DNA from 3 places in the Kitasatospora sp. NPDC001540 genome. Region 2 is predicted to be linked to each of the others. Evidence: riboswitches for the same ligand, from Rfam matches in the RefSeq annotation. Region 2 holds a riboswitch; each other region holds the start of a gene.
What was found. A riboswitch is a leader RNA that binds a small molecule or an ion and turns the genes downstream of it on or off. The one in region 2 is predicted to bind cyclic di-AMP.
Positions count from the first base shown of each region.

Region 1: linked by a shared signal. The riboswitch ahead of ACFY00_RS20720 (transglycosylase family protein) and the one ahead of ACFY00_RS01470 (NlpC/P60 family protein) in region 2 are both predicted to bind cyclic di-AMP.
Region 3: linked by a shared signal. The riboswitch ahead of ACFY00_RS27450 (transglycosylase family protein) and the one ahead of ACFY00_RS01470 (NlpC/P60 family protein) in region 2 are both predicted to bind cyclic di-AMP.

Region 1 is NZ_JBIAVO010000017.1:35,248-41,143, forward strand. It holds gene ACFY00_RS20710 (SDR family NAD(P)-dependent oxidoreductase) at 1-413, opposite strand, end outside; gene ACFY00_RS20715 (cytochrome P450) at 570-1,814, shown strand; cyclic di-AMP (ydaO/yuaA leader) riboswitch at 2,047-2,245, shown strand; gene ACFY00_RS20720 (transglycosylase family protein) at 2,249-2,953, shown strand; gene eno (phosphopyruvate hydratase) at 3,277-4,563, shown strand; gene ACFY00_RS20730 (septum formation initiator family protein) at 4,691-5,128, shown strand; gene ACFY00_RS20735 (DUF501 domain-containing protein) at 5,172-5,843, shown strand; gene ACFY00_RS20740 (exopolyphosphatase) at 5,840-5,896, shown strand, end outside.
Region 2 is NZ_JBIAVO010000001.1:320,082-325,977, forward strand. It holds gene ACFY00_RS01450 (rhomboid family intramembrane serine protease) at 1-509, opposite strand, end outside; gene ACFY00_RS01455 (hypothetical protein) at 661-927, shown strand; gene ACFY00_RS01460 (NYN domain-containing protein) at 1,109-2,494, shown strand; gene ACFY00_RS01465 (NlpC/P60 family protein) at 2,692-3,729, shown strand; cyclic di-AMP (ydaO/yuaA leader) riboswitch at 4,094-4,247, shown strand; gene ACFY00_RS01470 (NlpC/P60 family protein) at 4,258-5,328, shown strand; gene ACFY00_RS01475 (NlpC/P60 family protein) at 5,537-5,896, shown strand, end outside.
Region 3 is NZ_JBIAVO010000028.1:469-6,364, reverse strand. It holds gene ACFY00_RS27465 (pseudouridine synthase) at 1-21, shown strand, start outside; gene ACFY00_RS27460 (diiron oxygenase) at 167-1,066, shown strand; gene ACFY00_RS27455 (CapA family protein) at 1,208-2,380, shown strand; gene ACFY00_RS27450 (transglycosylase family protein) at 2,418-3,674, opposite strand; cyclic di-AMP (ydaO/yuaA leader) riboswitch at 3,678-3,841, opposite strand; gene ACFY00_RS27445 (MFS transporter) at 4,296-5,627, shown strand; gene ACFY00_RS27440 (MFS transporter) at 5,758-5,896, shown strand, end outside.

The DNA of each region.
Region 1 (5,896 bases), on a different contig from region 2:
GCCAGCGGGACGTCCGCGACCGGGCGGCGCTGGGCCGGGACGACCTCGCCGATGGCCTCGCCGACCAGGGCGAGGACCTCGGCCAGCGGGTTCAGGTGACCGGGCAGGTCGGCGAGCTGGACGATCCGCTCGCCGTCCGGGCCCGCGACCGCGAACAGGTCGATCGGGCCGAGGTGCTTGACGGCGGTGTCGACCAGCGCGGCGATGTCGGCCGGGTGGTGGATGTCGCCGGAGACGCCGACCACCGGGCAGCCGGGGCGGTCGAGTTCGGCCGCGAGGTCCTCGGCGATGCCGGGGCGCAGGTCGGCGATGAGCAGACCGGCGGCACCGGCGGCGGAGAAGCGGCGGGCCAGGTCGGCCCCCGAACCTCCGTCGAGCACCGCGATGACCACCACTGCACCGGCTACTCGCATGGTCTGCTCCCCTTTCCGAGGGCGAACCCGTGGCCGACCCGCACGTCGCCCACTGTGGTTATCGGAGGATCGTAGGCGCGCCCCGACGCTCCGCAACAGGGATTACCCACCAGGTGACCAGACTCACGCGGTGGTGCTTCCCGATACGGTCAAGACATGCCAGATCAGCCCCACGCCCCCCATCCGCAACTCTTCACCTGGGAGTTCGCGGCCGACCCCTACCCGGCGTACGCCTGGCTGCGCGAGCACGCGCCGGTGCACCGCACCACCCTGCCGAGCGGGGTGGACGCCTGGCTGGTCACCCGCTACGCGGACGCGCGGCAGGCGCTGGCGGACGCCCGGCTGTCGAAGAACCCGGCGCACCACAGCGAGCAGGCCCACCGCAGCGGCCGGGTCGGCATCCCGGGGGAGCGGCAGGCCGACCTGATGACCCACCTGCTGAACATCGACCCGCCCGACCACACCCGGCTGCGCCGCCTGGTCTCCAAGGCGTTCACCCCGCGCCGGGTGGCCGAGTTCGAGCCGCGGGTGCAGCAGCTCACCGACCGGCTGATCGACTCCTTCGCGGCCCGCGGCGAGGCCGACCTGATCCACGAGTTCGCCTTCCCGCTCCCCATCTACGCGATCTGCGACCTGCTCGGCGTCCCCGCCGAGGACCAGGACGACCTGCGCGACTGGGCGGGCATGATGATCCGCCACACCGGCGGTAAGAGGGGAGGGGTCGGCCGCGCGGTCAAGCAGATCCGCGGCTACCTGGCCGACCTGATCCACCGCAAGCGGGCCGACCTGGGCGACGACCTGATCTCCGGCCTGATCCGGGCCGGTGACCACGGCGAGCACCTGACCGAGAACGAGGCCGCGGCGATGGCCTTCATCCTGCTCTTCGCCGGCTTCGAGACCACCATCAACCTCATCGGCAACGGCATGTACGCGCTGCTGCGCAACCCGGACCAGCGCACCCTGCTCCAGCAGTCGCTGGACCGCGGCGAGTCGGGCCTGCTGGAGACCGGCGTCGAGGAACTCCTGCGCTACGACGGCCCGGTGGAGCTGGCCACCTGGCGGTTCGCCACCGCGCCGCTGGCCATCGGCGGGGTGGACATCCCGGTCGGCGACCCGGTGCTGGTGGTGCTGGCCGCGGCGGACCGCGACCCGGCCCGGTTCTCCGCCGAGAACACCCTCGACCTGGCCCGCTCGGACAACCCGCACCTGGGTTTCGGTCACGGCATCCACTACTGCATCGGCGCCCCGCTGGCCCGGCTTGAGGGGCAGCGCGCGATCGGCAGCCTACTGACCAGGCTTCCGGACGTCCGGTTGGCCGCCGATCCGGCGGACCTGCGCTGGCGGGGCGGACTGATCATGCGCGGTCTGCGCGACCTCCCGGTCTCCTTCACGCCCCGCTGACGCCGTTTCGGCACCCGCGACACGCCGTCCGACCGGGCCGACGACGCGCCGGGGCGGGGGCGCGCGTCGCACGCCGGTTCGGAACGAATCCGGACATACCTGGATCGTTCGTGTACGAGATTCGAGGATCCGTAATTTCGGCGTGATCATGGTGATATGAGCTTGTGATTGCTCGTCAGCTTTGCCTACTCTCCGACATGCCCGCAGCTGCGGGCCCCGATCGCGGCACGCCGAGTCCTGTCCGCCGCGTCCTCGGGCCACCTACCAGGTACCGGACAGGAGCGGGGGAACCAGTGTGAACGCCGTAGTCCCAACGGCTTGGGGTGAGGCCGCCGAGCGGCGGGCGCAACCGCGTCCGGAGCGACCGGCGGCCGGGCCAACCTCCCGGTCCGAACCCGACAGCTCACCTCGCAGGCGTGCGGAGAGGACGTCCCGTGCTGTTCGCCAACACCGCCCGCCACCGCCGTAGTACCAAGGCCGAGAAGGTCATCGCCGCCGCCGGCGTGGCCTCGGTCGGCCTGGCCCTGCCACTGCTCGCCGCCACCGGAGCGGTAGCCGCACCCGTCGACACCTGGGACCGCGTGGCCCAGTGCGAGAGCGGCGGCGACTGGAGCATCAACACCGGGAACGGTTTCTACGGCGGCCTGCAGTTCACCTCCTCCACCTGGCGCGCCTTCGGCGGCGGCCAGTACGCGGCCCGCGCCGACCAGGCCAGCCGCGCCCAGCAGATCGCGGTGGCCGAGCGGGTGCTCGCCTCCCAGGGCCCCGGCGCCTGGCCGGTCTGCTCCAAGCGGGCCGGGCTCGTCAAGGGCGGCGCGCCTGCCGACACCTCCGAGGACGCCGCCTCGCGCTCCCAGGAGCGCCCGACCGCCCCCCGGCAGCCGAAGGGCTCGCAGTCGAAGAAGCCCGCGAAGCCCGCTGCCCCCGCCACTCCCGCCGAGCCGCAGGCCGCCGAGCCCCAGGCCGCCCCGCAGAACACGGCCGCCGGCGGTTACACCGTCCAGGACGGCGACACGCTCTCCGGCATCGCCGCCGCGCAGAACGTGTCCGGCGGCTGGGAGCGGATCTACCAGGCCAACCACGAGCTGATCGGTGCCGACCCCGACCTGATCGTGCCCGGCCAGGTGCTCGCCCTCTGAGCCGGTCCGGGCCCGGTCCGAGCCCGGGTCCCGAGCCGGTCCGGAACCGGTCCCGGCATCCGGGACGCGAGGGGCGGGCGGCCTGACGAGGCCCCGCCGCCGCCCTGACGAGGGCCGCGTCCCCTGACGTTCCGTCCGCTCCCGGTGCGCACCGGGCAGTTCGCGCTGCCGGGGGCGGCGGACCGGCCGTCAATCAGGTGAACTACCGATGAGTAGCCCGGCCACACCGTGAGACGGGGCCCGGCCGAGCGTGGCCGCGGCGCGGTGTGCGGCTAGGCTCTGGTCGTAACGACCACACATCCGCTTCCGCTAGGAGATGCCTCGTGCCGTCCATTGATGTCGTCGTAGCCCGTGAGATCCTCGACTCCCGCGGCAACCCCACGGTCGAGGTCGAGGTCGGTCTCGACGACGGCAGCACCGGTCGCGCGGCTGTCCCGTCGGGTGCCTCCACCGGTGCCTTCGAGGCCCTGGAGCTCCGTGACGGCGACAAGAACCGCTACTTCGGCAAGGGCGTCGAGAAGGCCGTCCTCGCCGTGATCGAGCAGATCGGCCCCGAGCTGGTCGGCTACGACGCCACCGAGCAGCGCCTCATCGACCAGGCCATGCTCGACCTGGACGCCACCCCGGACAAGTCCTCGCTCGGCGCCAACGCCATCCTGGGCGTCTCCCTCGCCGTGGCGCACGCCGCCTCCGAGGCCAGCGACCTGCCGCTGTTCCGCTACCTGGGCGGCCCGAACGCCCACGTGCTGCCCGTCCCGATGATGAACATCCTCAACGGCGGCTCGCACGCGGACTCCAACGTCGACATCCAGGAGTTCATGATCGCCCCGATCGGCGCGGAGTCCTTCTCCGAGGCCGTCCGCTGGGGCGTCGAGGTCTACCACACCCTCAAGGGCGTGCTGAAGGAGCGCGGGCTCTCCACCGGCCTGGGCGACGAGGGCGGCTTCGCCCCGAACCTGGACTCCAACCGCGAGGCCCTCGACCTCATCACCGAGGCGATCAAGAAGGCCGGCTACACCCCGGGCAAGGACGTCGCCCTGGCCCTGGACGTCGCCGCCTCCGAGTTCTTCGAGGACGGCGCCTACCAGTTCGAGGGCAAGGCGCTCTCCTCCGCCGACCTGATCGCGTACTACGCCGAGCTGGTCGCCGACTACCCGCTGGTCTCCATCGAGGACCCGCTGGACGAGTCGGACTGGGACGGCTGGAAGGCCATCACCGACGCGATCGGCGACAAGGTCCAGCTGGTCGGCGACGACCTGTTCGTCACCAACCCGGAGCGCCTGCGCAAGGGCATCGAGACCGGCACCGCCAACGCGCTGCTGGTGAAGGTCAACCAGATCGGCTCGCTCACCGAGACCCTGGACGCCGTCGAGCTGGCCCAGCGCAACGGCTACCGCTGCATGATGTCGCACCGCTCCGGCGAGACCGAGGACGTCACCATCGCCGACCTCGCCGTCGCCACCAACTGCGGCCAGATCAAGACCGGCGCCCCGGCCCGCTCCGAGCGCGTCGCCAAGTACAACCAGCTGCTGCGCATCGAGGAGATCCTCGACGACGCCGCCGAGTACGCGGGCCGTTCGGCGTTCCCGCGGTTTCGCTCTGCGAACTGACGAGCACAGCGCTCTGCGGACAAGTAAGCACAGCAAGGGCTGAACAACCCCTTGATGTGACCGGTGCCCCGGCTCCCACCGCGTAGGGTGGGGCCGGGGCACCGGCATGCGCAGGAGGGGCGAGCAGATGGCCAAGTGGAGGATTCCCGGGTTGGCGGCGCGACCGCGCTTCACCAGCCGGGCCACCGTGCTGGTGCTCGTGCTGTGCTCGCTGGTGGCGATACTCGCCTACCCGGCCCGGCAGTACATCGCCCAGCGCGGCGAGATCGCCGCCCAGCGGGCCAAGGCCGAGCACGCCCGCCAGCAGGTCGACGAGCTGCGCCGGGAGAAGGCCCGCTGGCAGGACCCGGAGTACGTCAAGGCCCAGGCCCGGGAGCGGCTGCACTACGCGCTGCCCGGCGAGACCCCGTTCGTCTCGGTCTCCCCGCAGCCCTCGCCCGGCGCGAAGCCCTCGACCGACGCCGCGGCCGGCCGCCCGAAGGCGGTCAAGCCCTGGTACGCCACCCTCTGGGACTCGGTGGACGCCGCCGACGCCGCCCTGCCCGCCCCGCGACCGGCCCGCTGAGCAGCCCCAACGACCCCCGCCCCCTCAGACGAACAGACTCCCGATGAGCAACCAGAACCCTCCCGCGTCCGACGCCCCCGAGGTGTCCGAGCGCGACGTCGCCGCCATCGCCGCCCAGCTCGGCCGCGTCCCGCGCGGGCTGCGCGGCGTCGCCCACCGCTGCCCGTGCGGCAACCCGGACGTGGTGGAGACCGCGCCCCGGCTGCCCGACGGCACGCCGTTCCCGACGCTCTACTACCTGACCTGCCCCCGGGCCGCCTCGCTGATCGGGACGCTGGAGGCGGACGGCGTGATGAAGGAGCAGACCGCCCGGCTCGCCGAGGACCCGGAGCTCGCCGCCGCGTACCGGAGGGCGCACGAGGACTACATCGCCCGCCGGGACGCCATCGAGGTGCTGGAGGGCTTCCCCAGCGCGGGCGGGATGCCCGACCGGGTCAAGTGCCTGCACGTGCTGGTCGGGCACTCGCTGGCCGCCGGGGAGGGCGTCAACCCGCTCGGCGACGAGGCGATCGGGATGCTGGAGCAGTGGTGGGCCAAGGGCCCGTGCGTCAGCGAGGCCGAGGTCGACGCGGCCGGTGAGCGGGTCGCCCGCAACCGGGCCAAGGCCGCGGGGCAGGACCACGACGCGGTGATCGCCGCCAAGGAGGCGCTGAGCGCCGAGCGGGCCGCCCGCAAGGCGGCCGCCGGGGCCGACGGGGCGGAGGACGAGTCGTGAGCAGCACCCGGGTCGCCGCGATCGACTGCGGCACCAACTCGATCCGCCTGCTG
Region 2 (5,896 bases):
AGCGCCCGCACCGCGTCCGGGGTGCCCGCCTCGGCCAGCGCGTAGCCGTAGGTGGCCAGGCAGCCGATCCCCAGGTAGCCGATCAGGAAGCGGACCCGGCCCAGCCGGGCCTCCACGGCCGGGCCGAAGACGAACAGGAACAGCAGGTTGCCGATCAGGTGCAGCCAGCCCGCGTGGACGAACAGCGCGGTCAGCACCGAGAGTTCGGGGATCTTGCCGGGGGTGGCCGGAAGCACGCAGCCGGGCGCCGCCGGGGGGAGCACCGACAGCTGGGCGGCCGTCAGGGGGCGGCCGCCCAGCAACTCGGTCGGGACGGCGCCCCAGCGGTGCTCGTAGCGCTGCTCGGCGCAGGCGCGGGCGTCGCCGCTGCCGTACAGCGGGTTCAGGCCGGCCGGGCCGACCAGCATGACCAGGGCGGCCAGCGCGATCAACAGGTACGTGGCGACCGGGGTGCCGGTGGCCCGCTCGGCCGCCGGCGAACCGGCCCGGGCGGGGGCGGAGAGCACCATGCCGGTCAGCATTCCTCGGGGGCGCACCCGCGACACCGGGCGCTGCTCCGGCCGGGTGAGCGTCCGGGCTGTGGACCGGTGATCCGTCCGTGCGGCGGCAGGCAATAGGCTGGAGGCCCGGAACCGGGACCAGCCGAGAGGGACCAGACTGATGAGCATTGCCGCGCCGACCGCCGAGACCCGCTGGCGCTGCACCCTGTGCGGCAACCTGACCCGGTTCGACGTCACCCGTTCGTCCCGGGTGACCGACTTCCTGCACTTCGACCTCTCGGGCGAGTCCAAGGTCGAGGAGACCCAGGTGCTGTCCGAGACCATCGAGTCGGTGCGCTGCCGCTGGTGCAACGCCGTCGACCAGGTCGAGCTGGTGGCCCGTCCGGGCGCCGAGGAGCCCGCGGAGGGCGACGCCCCGCAGGGCTGAGGCCGTACCCGACCGCCCCGCGCCCCCGTCCGCCCCGGACGGGGGCGCGGGGCGGACTCGTCGGCGGGGTGCTGTCGGTGCGGCACGGTAGACGGGACAATTGCAGCAGCGGCGGACCCCAGCGCCCCGCCCGGCACCCGCCGGGAGGGCCCCGCCCGGACCAGGATCGGAGCCGAGGACAGTGGCGGAGGCAGCGAACGCGCCCGCGGGCACGGACGGGACCGCGCCCGCCCCGGCCCCGGACGTGCCGGGCGATCCGGAGACGACCGGCCGCCCCCTGCCCGAGGGCGTGCGCCGACGGGTGGTCGGCATCGCCTCGGACGCGCTCGGCGGCATCGCGCCGGGCGAACTGCCCGCCTCGCTGCGCCCGTACGCCAAGTTCACCCCCGCCCGGCGGGCCAAGTACGCGGCGACCGCGCTGGCCGCCGCGCTGGAGTCCGACCCGGCGTTCCGGGTCCGGATAGCCGAGCGGCTGCGGCTGGGCCAGCCCGACCTGGTGCAGGCGCTGGAGGCGGGCACCGTCCCGGCCGCCGCCGACCCGATGGACGTCGCGGCCGCCGCCTACCTGGTCCGCCCGTCCGGCTGGGCCCGGCTGGTGGAGGAGGCGGGGGAGGCGGCCGAGCGGGTCGACGCCGAGGGGGCCGCCGCCGAGGCCGCCCGGCTCGCCGAGAGGCTCCAGGAGGAGTTGGCGGAGGCCCGGGCCGCGGCCCGCGGCGAGCTGGAGCGGCACCGGGCCGAGGCCGAGGGCGTCCGCAAGGAGGCGGAGTCGCTGCGCAAGAAGGTCCGCTCGCTGGAGGCGGACACCCGGCGGGCGCAGGCCGAGAGCCGCCGTCTGCTCGGGGAGCTGGAGGCGGCCCGGGCCACCGCGGCCGCCGAGCGCAGCGCCGCCGAGAGCGAGGCCCGGCGGCTGCGGCACCGGGTCGCCGAACTGGAGGCCGCGGTGGAGAGCGGGCGGCGCACCGCCCGCGAGGGCCGCAGCGTGGAGGACATGCGGCTGCGCCTGCTGCTGGACACCGTGCTGCAGTCGGCCCAGGGCCTGCAGCGGGAGCTGGCGCTGCCGGTGACGGCGCTGCGCCCGGCCGACCTGGTGGAGGCGGTGGAGCCCGGTTCGGCCTCGCCGCACGACGTGGCCCGGCGCGGCCTGGCCGAGGACGACCCGGCGCTGCTGGACCAGCTGCTGGCCCTCCCGCAGGTGCACCTGGTGGTGGACGGCTACAACGTCACCAAGACCGGCTACCCCCAACTGCCGCTGGAGCAGCAGCGGATGAGGCTGCTGGGCGGCCTGGCGATGCTGGCCCAGCGCACCCAGGCCGAGGTGACCTGCGTGTTCGACGGCCAGGACCTGGACGTGCCGGTGATCATGGCCCCGCCGCGCGGCGTGCGGGTGCGGTTCAGCCGCACCGGGGAGACCGCGGACGAGCTGATCCGCCGCCTGGTGCGGGCCGAGCCGCAGGGGCGGCCGGTGGTGGTGGTCTCCGCGGACCGGGAGGTCGCGGACGGGGTGCGCAAGGCGGGTGCCCGGCCGGTGGCCTCGGTGCTGCTGCTCAACCGGCTGGCGCGCAGCTGAGCGGGTGGCTGGGGCGAGGTCAGGGGGCCGCCCGGCGGCCGGAGTGTGACGGTCCGGTGAAGGGGGTCGTGCGGGGCGGGCCGGAAGCCCCTCGGGAGTGGACGCGGGGGTGGGGACTTCACTAGGGTCTGGCGTCAAACCTATATTCCGGACTGTCACTCGTTGGGGTGAGTCCAGCAGGAAGAAGGAGCACCCCCTTGGCCTCCCACCGCCGTCCCAAGCAGCCGAGCCGTGCGCGGATCTCCGTGTTCACCGCCGCCGCCGCGACCGCGGTCGCCCTGACGGCCCAGGCCAGCGCGCACGCCGCCCCGGCCCAGCCGAACAAGGACGAGGTCAAGGCGCAGGTCGACAAGCTGCTGGAGGAGCAGGAGCAGGCGGCCGAGAAGTACAACGGCGCCAAGGAGCGGGCCGACCAGCTGCGCAAGCAGGCCGCCGACCTGCAGGACCAGGTGGCCCGCGGCCAGGAGCAGTTGACCGAACTGGCCTCCGGGCTCTCGGTGGTGGCCGCCGACCAGTACCGGCAGGGCGGCGTCGACCCGTCGATGCAGCTGATGCTCTCCTCCGACCCGGACCAGTACCTCACCAAGGCGTCCTCCTTCGACCAGGCCGCCAGCACCCAGGCCGAGACGCTGAAGTCGCTCAAGGACCAGCAGCGCCGCCTGGACCAGCAGAAGCAGGAGGCCGCCCAGGTCCTCAGCGAGCTGGACAGCCAGACCCAGGCGCTCAACGACGCCAAGAACGACGTGAACAGCAAGCTCGCCGAGGCGCAGAAGCTGCTGGCCAAGCTGAGCGCCGCCGACCGGGCCGCGATCCTGCAGGGCAGCGGCGGCAGCGCCTCGCGCAGCGCCTCCCGGGTCGACCCGAGCACCCTGCCGCAGGCCAGCGGCTACGCGGCGACCGCCGTGGCGGCCGCGCTCGGCAAGCAGGGCTCGCCGTACGTCTGGGGCGCCACCGGGGCCAGCACCTTCGACTGCTCGGGCCTGATGGTGTGGGCGTACAAGCAGGCGGGCGTCTCGCTGCCGCGCACCTCGCAGTCGCAGGGCAGCTACGGCGTGAACGTGGGCACCGACTGGCACAACGCGCAGCCGGGCGACCTGGTCGTCTACTACAGCGACCGGCACCACGTGGGCATGTACATCGGCAACGGCCTGGTGGTGCACGCGCCGCGCACCGGTGACGTGGTGAAGACGATGAAGGTCGACACCCTGCCGATCTCCACCATCCGCCGGGTCTGACCGCCCGGCGAACCGGACAAACGCCCCGCAGGGCGACAACTGACGCCTCGTGACACGCCCGGCCGGGTCGAGATCTCCCTGTGATCTGCGACACGTCCGGGCGTGGTGTTTCTCGACCACATGGTGAGAATTACTACGCTCCGTGTAATGGATTGATCACGTTCGGTCAGATTTGCCGGGGTATTTGATTCAGAATCAGATTTTTTTCCGACAAGGATTTGAACGGATCACGGATCGGTTACTAGGGTCTTGCCTCGACCACCGCAGAGTCGATCGCCCAAGGGGGGCGGCGGCGGAGGTCGCCGCCGAGTCCGTGACGCAGCGGGCAGACCGTCAACACCGGGTCTGCTGACGGGATACCCCCGCGGGGGTGCTGTCGAACGGAGCCGGGGAACCACGTTCCCCCGGGGTGAATCGGCGCCAGGTCGACCGCCGTGCGCGGTCGGTGAGGCGCCGTAGGGCCTTTCTTCCGGCCCGAACCCGTCAGCTCACCCGGTAGGCGGTGTGAGGAAGAAGGAGTCCGCCTTCGTGGCGTCCCATCGCCGTCCCAAGCCCGTCGGCCGTGCCCGGGTCTCGATTCTCACTGCCACCGCCGCCGCTGCCGTGGCGCTGTCCGCCCAGGGCGGGGCGCACGCCGACCCCGCGCCGACCAAGGACCAGGTCAAGCAGCAGGTCGACCAGCTCAACGAAGAGGCCGAGGTCAAGACGGAGGCGCTCAACGCCTCCGTCGAGAAGCAGCAGGAGCTGCAGAAGCAGGTCGGCCAACTGCAGGACCAGCTCGCCCGGCAGCAGGAGCAGGTGACCACCGCCCAGGAGGGCCTGGCGGGCATCGCCGCCGAGCAGTACCGCACCGGCAACATGCCGCAGACCATGCAGCTGATGCTCTCCAGCAGCCCGGACGCCTTCCTCGGCCAGGCCGGCACCATGAACGCGGTCGGCTCCACCCAGGCCGACCTGCTGAAGACCTTCAAGAACGAGCAGGCCAAGCTCGACGCCCAGCGCAAGGAGGCGGAGGCCAAGCTCGCCGAGCTGGACGCCACCACCAAGTCCCTGCAGGCGGACAAGGAGGAGGTCAAGGCGAAGCTGGCCAAGGCGCAGGACCTGCTCAACACGCTGACCCAGCAGGAGCGCGAGCAGCTCGCCGCCGCCGAGGCCAAGGCCGCCGCGGACGCCAAGGCGCAGGCCGACGCCGCGCAGCGGGCCTCCCGCGACACCGTCCGGGTGGAGCTGAACGCCCCGGCGTCCTCCAGCTTCTCGGGCAACGCGGTCGGCGCGGCGGTCTCCAAGCTGGGCAGCTGGTACGCGTACGGCGCGGCCGGGCCCAGCACCTTCGACTGCTCCGGCCTGATGCAGTGGGCCTACAAGCAGGCCGGGGTCTCCATCCCGCGCACCTCGCAGGCGCAGGCCGGGGCGGGCACCAGCCTGGGCACCAACATCGCCAACGCCCGGCCGGGCGACCTGATCATCTACTACGGCGACCAGCACCACGTCGGCATGTACGTCGGCAACGGGCAGATCATCCACGCCCCGCACACCGGCGCGCAGGTCCGCTACGAGTCGGCGACGGCCATGCCGATCAACCGGATCGTCCGGATCTGACGGCCCGTCCGAGCCCGCGGCCCGGTACCCCGCACGGGGTGCCGGGCCGCTCTCGTCTGATTGTCCGATTCGCGGTCAAATATTCGGTGCTGTCGGGGTTTGGACTGGATCGTTCTGACTCGCTAACCTCTGCCCCCGGGCCCCCGCGAGGACGGCCGTCCGACCGCGGACGGCGGCGGAGGCCGGCCGCAGAACGGAGCCGTCGCACGTGTCCGTGCACCGCCGCACCCCACTGCCCGGCGTCCAGCGCCTCGCCCGGGCCCTGGCGCTCACCGCCGCGGCCACCAGCGCGCTCGGACTGACCGTGGGCGGGGCCGCCGCCGCCCCGCTCGCCCCGGCCGACCCGCCGAACCGCAGCGAGGTCAAGCAGCAGGTCGACCAGCTCTACGAGGAGGCCGAGCGGGCCTCGGAGAAGTACAACGCCGCCCAGGAGCAGCAGAGGCGGCTGCTGGCCGAGGCCGGCTCCCTGCAGGACCAGGTCGCCGCCGGGCAGGAGGAGATCAACCGGATGCGCGGCGACCTGGCCGCCGTCGCCGCCGCCCAGTACCGCAGCCAGGGCCTGGACCCC
Region 3 (5,896 bases), on a different contig from region 2:
CAGGACCCGGCGGGCTGGTAGGGCCGGGGAGCACGGGGCAGGCGGACCGTCAGGCGCCGGTCGGGGCCGCTTCGCGCGTGCTGTATTGACGGAAAGTCTAATAACTTCTACCTTCACGGCAGGGCCACCACTCCACCCTCTCCGCCCCCACCGCGAAGGAGCCGGCATGTCGCCCCACCCTGCCCGCACCGCCCCCGACCGGGAGCGCACCGCCGAACGCCTGCTCGCCTCCTCCGCGAAGCTCTCGTTCAACCCCCTCACGGACGTCGACTGGGACGCCGACCCCGTCCCCGGCGCCTACTACTGCCCGCCCCGCCACCTCTCCCTCTACGGCACCGACCTCTGGGAGCGGATGAGCGAGGAGCAGCGGATCGAACTCTCCAAGCACGAGGTCGCCTCCATCGCCAGCGTCGGCATCTGGTTCGAGGAGATCCTCATGCAGATGCTGCTGCGCCACGCCTTCGACCGGGACCCGACCAGCAACCACGTCCAGTACGCGCTCACCGAGATCGCCGACGAGTGCCGGCACTCGATCATGTTCGCCCGCATGATCGCCAAGATGGGCGTCCCCGCGTACGGCGCCGGGTTCGTCGCCCACAACCTCGGCCGGCTGTTCAAGGCGATCTCCACCCACAGCCAGACCTTCGGCGGCACCATGTACGTCGAGGAGATCCTGGACGCCTTCCAGCGCGAGGTGATGAACGACGAGACCCTCCAGCCGCTCACCCGCCAGGTCTCCCGGATCCACGTCATCGAGGAGGCCCGGCACATCAGTTACGCCCGCGAGGAGCTCGTCCGCAAGCGCCTCGGCCCGGTACGTCGCCGGTACGAGCAGCTGTTCATCGGACTGATCGTCTACTACGCCACCACCGCGCTGATCCACCCCCGGCTCTACGCCGCCGTCGGCATCGACCCCAAGGTCGGCAAGGCCGCGGCCCGCGCCAACCCGCGCTGGCGGGCCACCAAGGTCGAGATGGCGCAGAAGGTCGTCTCCGTGCTCGACCGGGCCGGGCTGGTCGGCCGGACCAACCGCTGGCTGCTGCGCGCCGCCGGAGTGGTGGCCTGAGCGGGCGCCCCCGGGGTGCCGCGGGGGCGGAGCCGTCCGGTCCGGTTCCCGGATCGTGATCATTCGGTGTCGGTGTGGGCTTCCGGTGTTCGAACGACGCGGATAAAGTGCGTCGTCACCGAACCACCGGGGGGTCCGTTCATGCACCGCGCCACGGCCGGCACAGCCGCTGCCGCCGCCACCGTCCTGCTGCTCAGCACCGTCGCCGGATGCGGCGGACCGGAGCCCTCCGCGGACCGGGCCGCCAGCGGCGCGGCCACCGCCGCCCCGGCCTCCGGCACACCCGAACCCACGGGCGCCGCGACCGCCGCGCCCACCGGACCGGCCCCCGGGGCGTCGGAGGGCGGCGCTCCGGCGGGCACCGGTACGGGCGGCAGCATCACGGTGGCGTTCGCCGGAGACGTCCACTTCGAGGGGCGCACCGCCTCCCGGCTCGGCGCCGCCAAGGCCGACACCGCCCTCGGCCCGATCTCCGGCACGCTGTCCGCCGCCGACCTCGCGGTGCTCAACCTGGAGACCGCGATCACCGGCCGGGGCAAGGCCGAGCCCAAGACCTACACCTTCCGCACGACGCCCAAGGCGCTCGACGCGCTCAAGGACGCGGGCGTCGACGTGGTCTCCCAGGCCAACAACCACGCCGTCGACTTCGGCCCCGACGGCCTTGCCGACACCCTCGCCGCCAAGGCCGCCTCCCCGATACCGGTGATCGGCATCGGCAAGGACGCCGAGGAGGCGTACGCCCCGTACGTCACCACCGTGCGCGGCGTGAAGGTCGCCGTCCTGGCGGCCAGCCAGGTCAACGAGATCACCAACCAGAAGTGGCGGGCCGGCGCCCACAAGCCCGGCATCGCCTCCGCCCTCGACGAGAACGCGCTGCTGCGCGCCGTCGCCGCGGCGAAGGCGCAGGCGCCCGTGGTCCTGGTCTACCTGCACTGGGGCGACGAGGGCGTGGCCTGCCCGACCCGCGCGCAGACCGGCCTCGCCAAGGAGCTCGCCGACGCCGGAGCGACCGCCGTGGTCGGCACCCACGCCCACACCATGCTCGGCGCGGGCATGCTCGGGAAGACCTACGTGTCGTACGGCTTCGGCAACTTCCTCTGGTACGGCACCTCGAACTACACCGCCTCCGACGAGACCGGCGTCACCACGCTCACCGTCACCGCGGACGGCCGCGTCACCGGCGAGGACTTCACCCCCGCCCACATCGACGGCCGCGGCGTGCCCGTCCCGCAGACCGGCAGCGCCGCGAAGGCCGCCCAGCAGCGCCGCGACGGCCTGCGCGGCTGCACCGGGCTGGCCGCCGTCCCGAAGTGACGGCGGCTCAGCCGGGCGCGCACCGGCGGAGCGGGGGTCAGCCCAGGTCCAGCACCTGACCGGGGCGGATCAGGTCCGGGTTCTCGCCGACCACCTGCTGGTTCGACTTGTAGAGCTCGGACCAGCCGCCGCCCACGGCGTGCTCGCGGGCGATCGCGGCCAGCGTGTCACCGGGGTTGACGGTGTACGCCTGCGCGGACGGGGCGGCGGTTGCGGCCGGTGCCGGGGCTGCTGGGGCGGCCGGGGTCGGGGTCGCGGGGGCTGCCGAGGCCGCCGAGGTCGCCGGAGCGGTGGACGCGCCCGCGGTGGGGGGCGCCGTGGTGCCGCTGGGGGTGGCCTCGGGGGTGGTGCCGGTGCCGGTGCCGGGGTCGGCCGACGGACTGGGGGAGGGGATGACCGGGAGGGTGGGGATCAGACCGCTTCCGTTCCCGTTCCCGTTTCCGGGGTTGCTCCCGTCTCCGTTGCCGTTCCCGTTGTTCCCGTTCGAGGTGCCGTCGCCGCTGCCATTGGCGTTGCCGCCGTCGGCGGGGGTGCTCGGGCTGGGCGTGGCGCTCGGGTCGGCGGGCAGCAGCGGGACGCCGGGGGCGGTCGGCGGGAGGGTCGGCGTGGCCTGGGCGTCCGGGGCGGGGGTGCTCGGCTGCGGCTGGGGGTGGGGGTGGGCCAGCTGCATGTAGCGCTCGTACAGGCTCTGGTGGCTGGTCCAGAACCAGGCACCGTTCTTCTCGTACCAGTACACGTGGGAGACCGGGTCGTAGCCGGGCAGGCCGGAGAAGACCGGTGCGGCGTTCCCGGCCGGGACGGTGCTGCCGTCCGGGGCGGCGTTGACCGCTGCGACGCCGCGGGCGCCGCGCAGCGAACCCGTCTCGTCCGCGGAGTCGTTGTCGTCGACGACGCCCGGTGCGGTGGCGGTGTTCAGGCCCGCGTCGTCCGCGCAGGCGGACCAGGGCGAGGGGCCCTCGGTGGCCAGGATGCGCTCGGCCACGGCGATCTGCTGGCTGCGGGTGGCCCCGTTCGGCAGCGGGGCGTACTGGGTGCCGCCGTAGTCGGTCCAGCGCTGGGCGTTGATCTGCAGGCCGCCGTAGAGGCCGTTGCCCGGGTTGGAGGCCCAGTTCCCTCCGCTCTCGCAGTCGGCGACCCGGTCCCAGACCGCGCTGGGAGCGGCGTGTGCGCCGGTCGCGGCGAGCAGCGGCAGGGCGATGCCGACGCCGGCCACGCCGGCCGCCGCGATCGCGCGCTCGGCGGCCTTCTCCGCCGGGCCCTGCCGGCGGTGACGTCCCGAACCCGTGAAGAGCATGCAGGATCCTCTCCGCACGCCTGCGAGGTGAGCTGTCGGGTTCGGACCGGGAGGAGGCCCGGCCGCCACGCCCCGGTCACCCGGCGCGGACGGCTTCACCCCTAGCCGTGGGGAACGGCAACAATCGTGGTTCCCCCGCCCCCGTCCAAGGGTGGTGGTGGTCGACCCGACAGCGCGGCGGACGGGGTTCGGCGTATTCGCGCGCGGGGCCCGGCGGTGCGGGCTGGGAGGAGCCTATTCACTCGAACGTGGCAATCACAAGCGCGTCGCGCCAGGATCACGTCCTCGTCACGCCGGTTGCCGCCTGGTGCGTGGGCGACCTGTTGACGGCGCTTCGGGCGGAGGTGGACGTCCGTCAGACGGAGGGAGGGGTCGGCGGATCGGCTGGAGAAGTCTGGCCGATCGGTGGGATTGGGAGGGAGGGCAAGAGGGAAGGCCCGCGCCCGGGTTCGGCCGTGAGGTGGGAGGTCGGAGTCAAGTCCCCTTCTGCTGACGGGAGTTCGACGGAAAAGGGGCATTGGTGGCGTTGCGGATAAATCACGCGACAGGGGGCCGGGGGCCTTCCTACGATCGCCCTGCTCGCTGCGTCAGCCGAGTCGCCGGGTTCGTCGAGGAGGTCCCGTGGGTGTCGTGATTCCTGAAGTGCTCCGTGTCGAGCGCCAGTTCGCCCGGCTGTTCGTCGGCCAGGCGCTGTCGGTCCTGGGCGACCGGGTGTCGTTCGTGGCGCTGCCCTTCGCGGTGCTGTCGATCGGGGGCTCGGCGGCCGACGTCGGGCTGGTCACGGCCGCCGGGCTGCTCCCGCTGCTGGTGTTCACGCTGGCCGGGGGAGTCTGGGCGGACAGACTGCCGAGACAGCGGATCATGCTGGCCTCCGACCTGGTGCGGTGCGCCGTGCAGGCGGCCGTCGCGGTGCTGCTGTTCACCGGTACCGCCCGGGTCGGGGTGCTGGCGTTGCTGATGGCGCTGTTCGGTGTCGCCGACGCCTTCTTCCTGCCCGCCTCCACCGGGCTGCTGCCCCTGCTCGTCCCCGCCGACCGACTGCGCGAGGCGAACGCACTGCGCGGGTTCGTGCAGTCGAGCAGCCTGGTGGTCGGGCCCGCGCTGGCCGGCCTGCTGATCGCCGCGGTCGGCCCGGGCGGGGCACTGGCGATGGACGCCGCGAGTTTCGCGGTCAGTGCGGCCGTGTTGGCTCGGCTGGGCGCGGTCGGCGGCCCGGCGGTCAGTGGCCCGGCGGCCGACGTGGTGGACGGCGCCGGTGGCGGGGCGGAGCGAGGTGCGCGGCTCGGGTTCCTGGCCGAGCTCCGGGTCGGCTGGCAGCAGGTGCGCAGCCGGACGTGGGTCTGGGCGGGGATGCTGGCGCTGGCGGTCTACCACGTGGTGGTGCTGCCCTCGGTGTTCGTGCTCGGGCCGGTGCTGGCGGAGCGCGAATGGGGCGGGGCCGGTGCGTGGACCGTGGTGGTCATCGCGTTCGGCCTCGGCTCGATCGTGGGAGACGTGTGCGCCTACCGCCTGAAACCGGCCCGCCCGATGGCGGTCGCGGCCGTGGCGCTGGCGGTCGCCTCCTGCCAGGCGCTGATCATCGGGTCCGGCGCGCCGGTCTGGGCGATCGCCGTGCTGGAGGCGGTCACGGGGGTGGGGGTGTCCCTGTGCTTCGTGCTGTGGGAGACCTCGCTCCAGGTGCACATACCGGAGCGGGTGCTCTCCCGGGTCAGCTCCTACGACCACCTGATCTCCGTCGCCCTGATGCCGCTCGGGCTGGTGCTGGCCGGTCCGCTCTCCGACGGTCTCGGCGTGCGTCCGACGCTGTTCGGGATGACCGTCCTCGCCGTCCCGGCCTCGCTCGCCCTGCTGGCCATCCCCGCGATCCGCCGCCTGCCCGGGAGCCTGCCGACCGGGGCCGACGCGGCCTCCGGGCAGCCCGATCCCGCTCCCGGGGCGGTGGTGGGAGCGTGACCCCGCCCATGGATCGAACCCGTCCAAGAGACATGGGAACGCCCTGGCCCGCGGGCGAGCAGCCCCGGCTGAGCACCGCCCGACCAGTCCGCACCACCAGCCTCGGCGGCCGGGCGCTGTCCGCCGCCGGTTGGGCGGGCGTGGTCAACAACCTGAACGACGCCCTGGCCTGGGCGCATCGGCATCCTCGCCGCGCTCCGCCCGGCGGTCCGGGGCATGGGGTGCGGGGCAACTGCTCACCGGCTGGTGGTCGGACCGCCTCGGCCGCA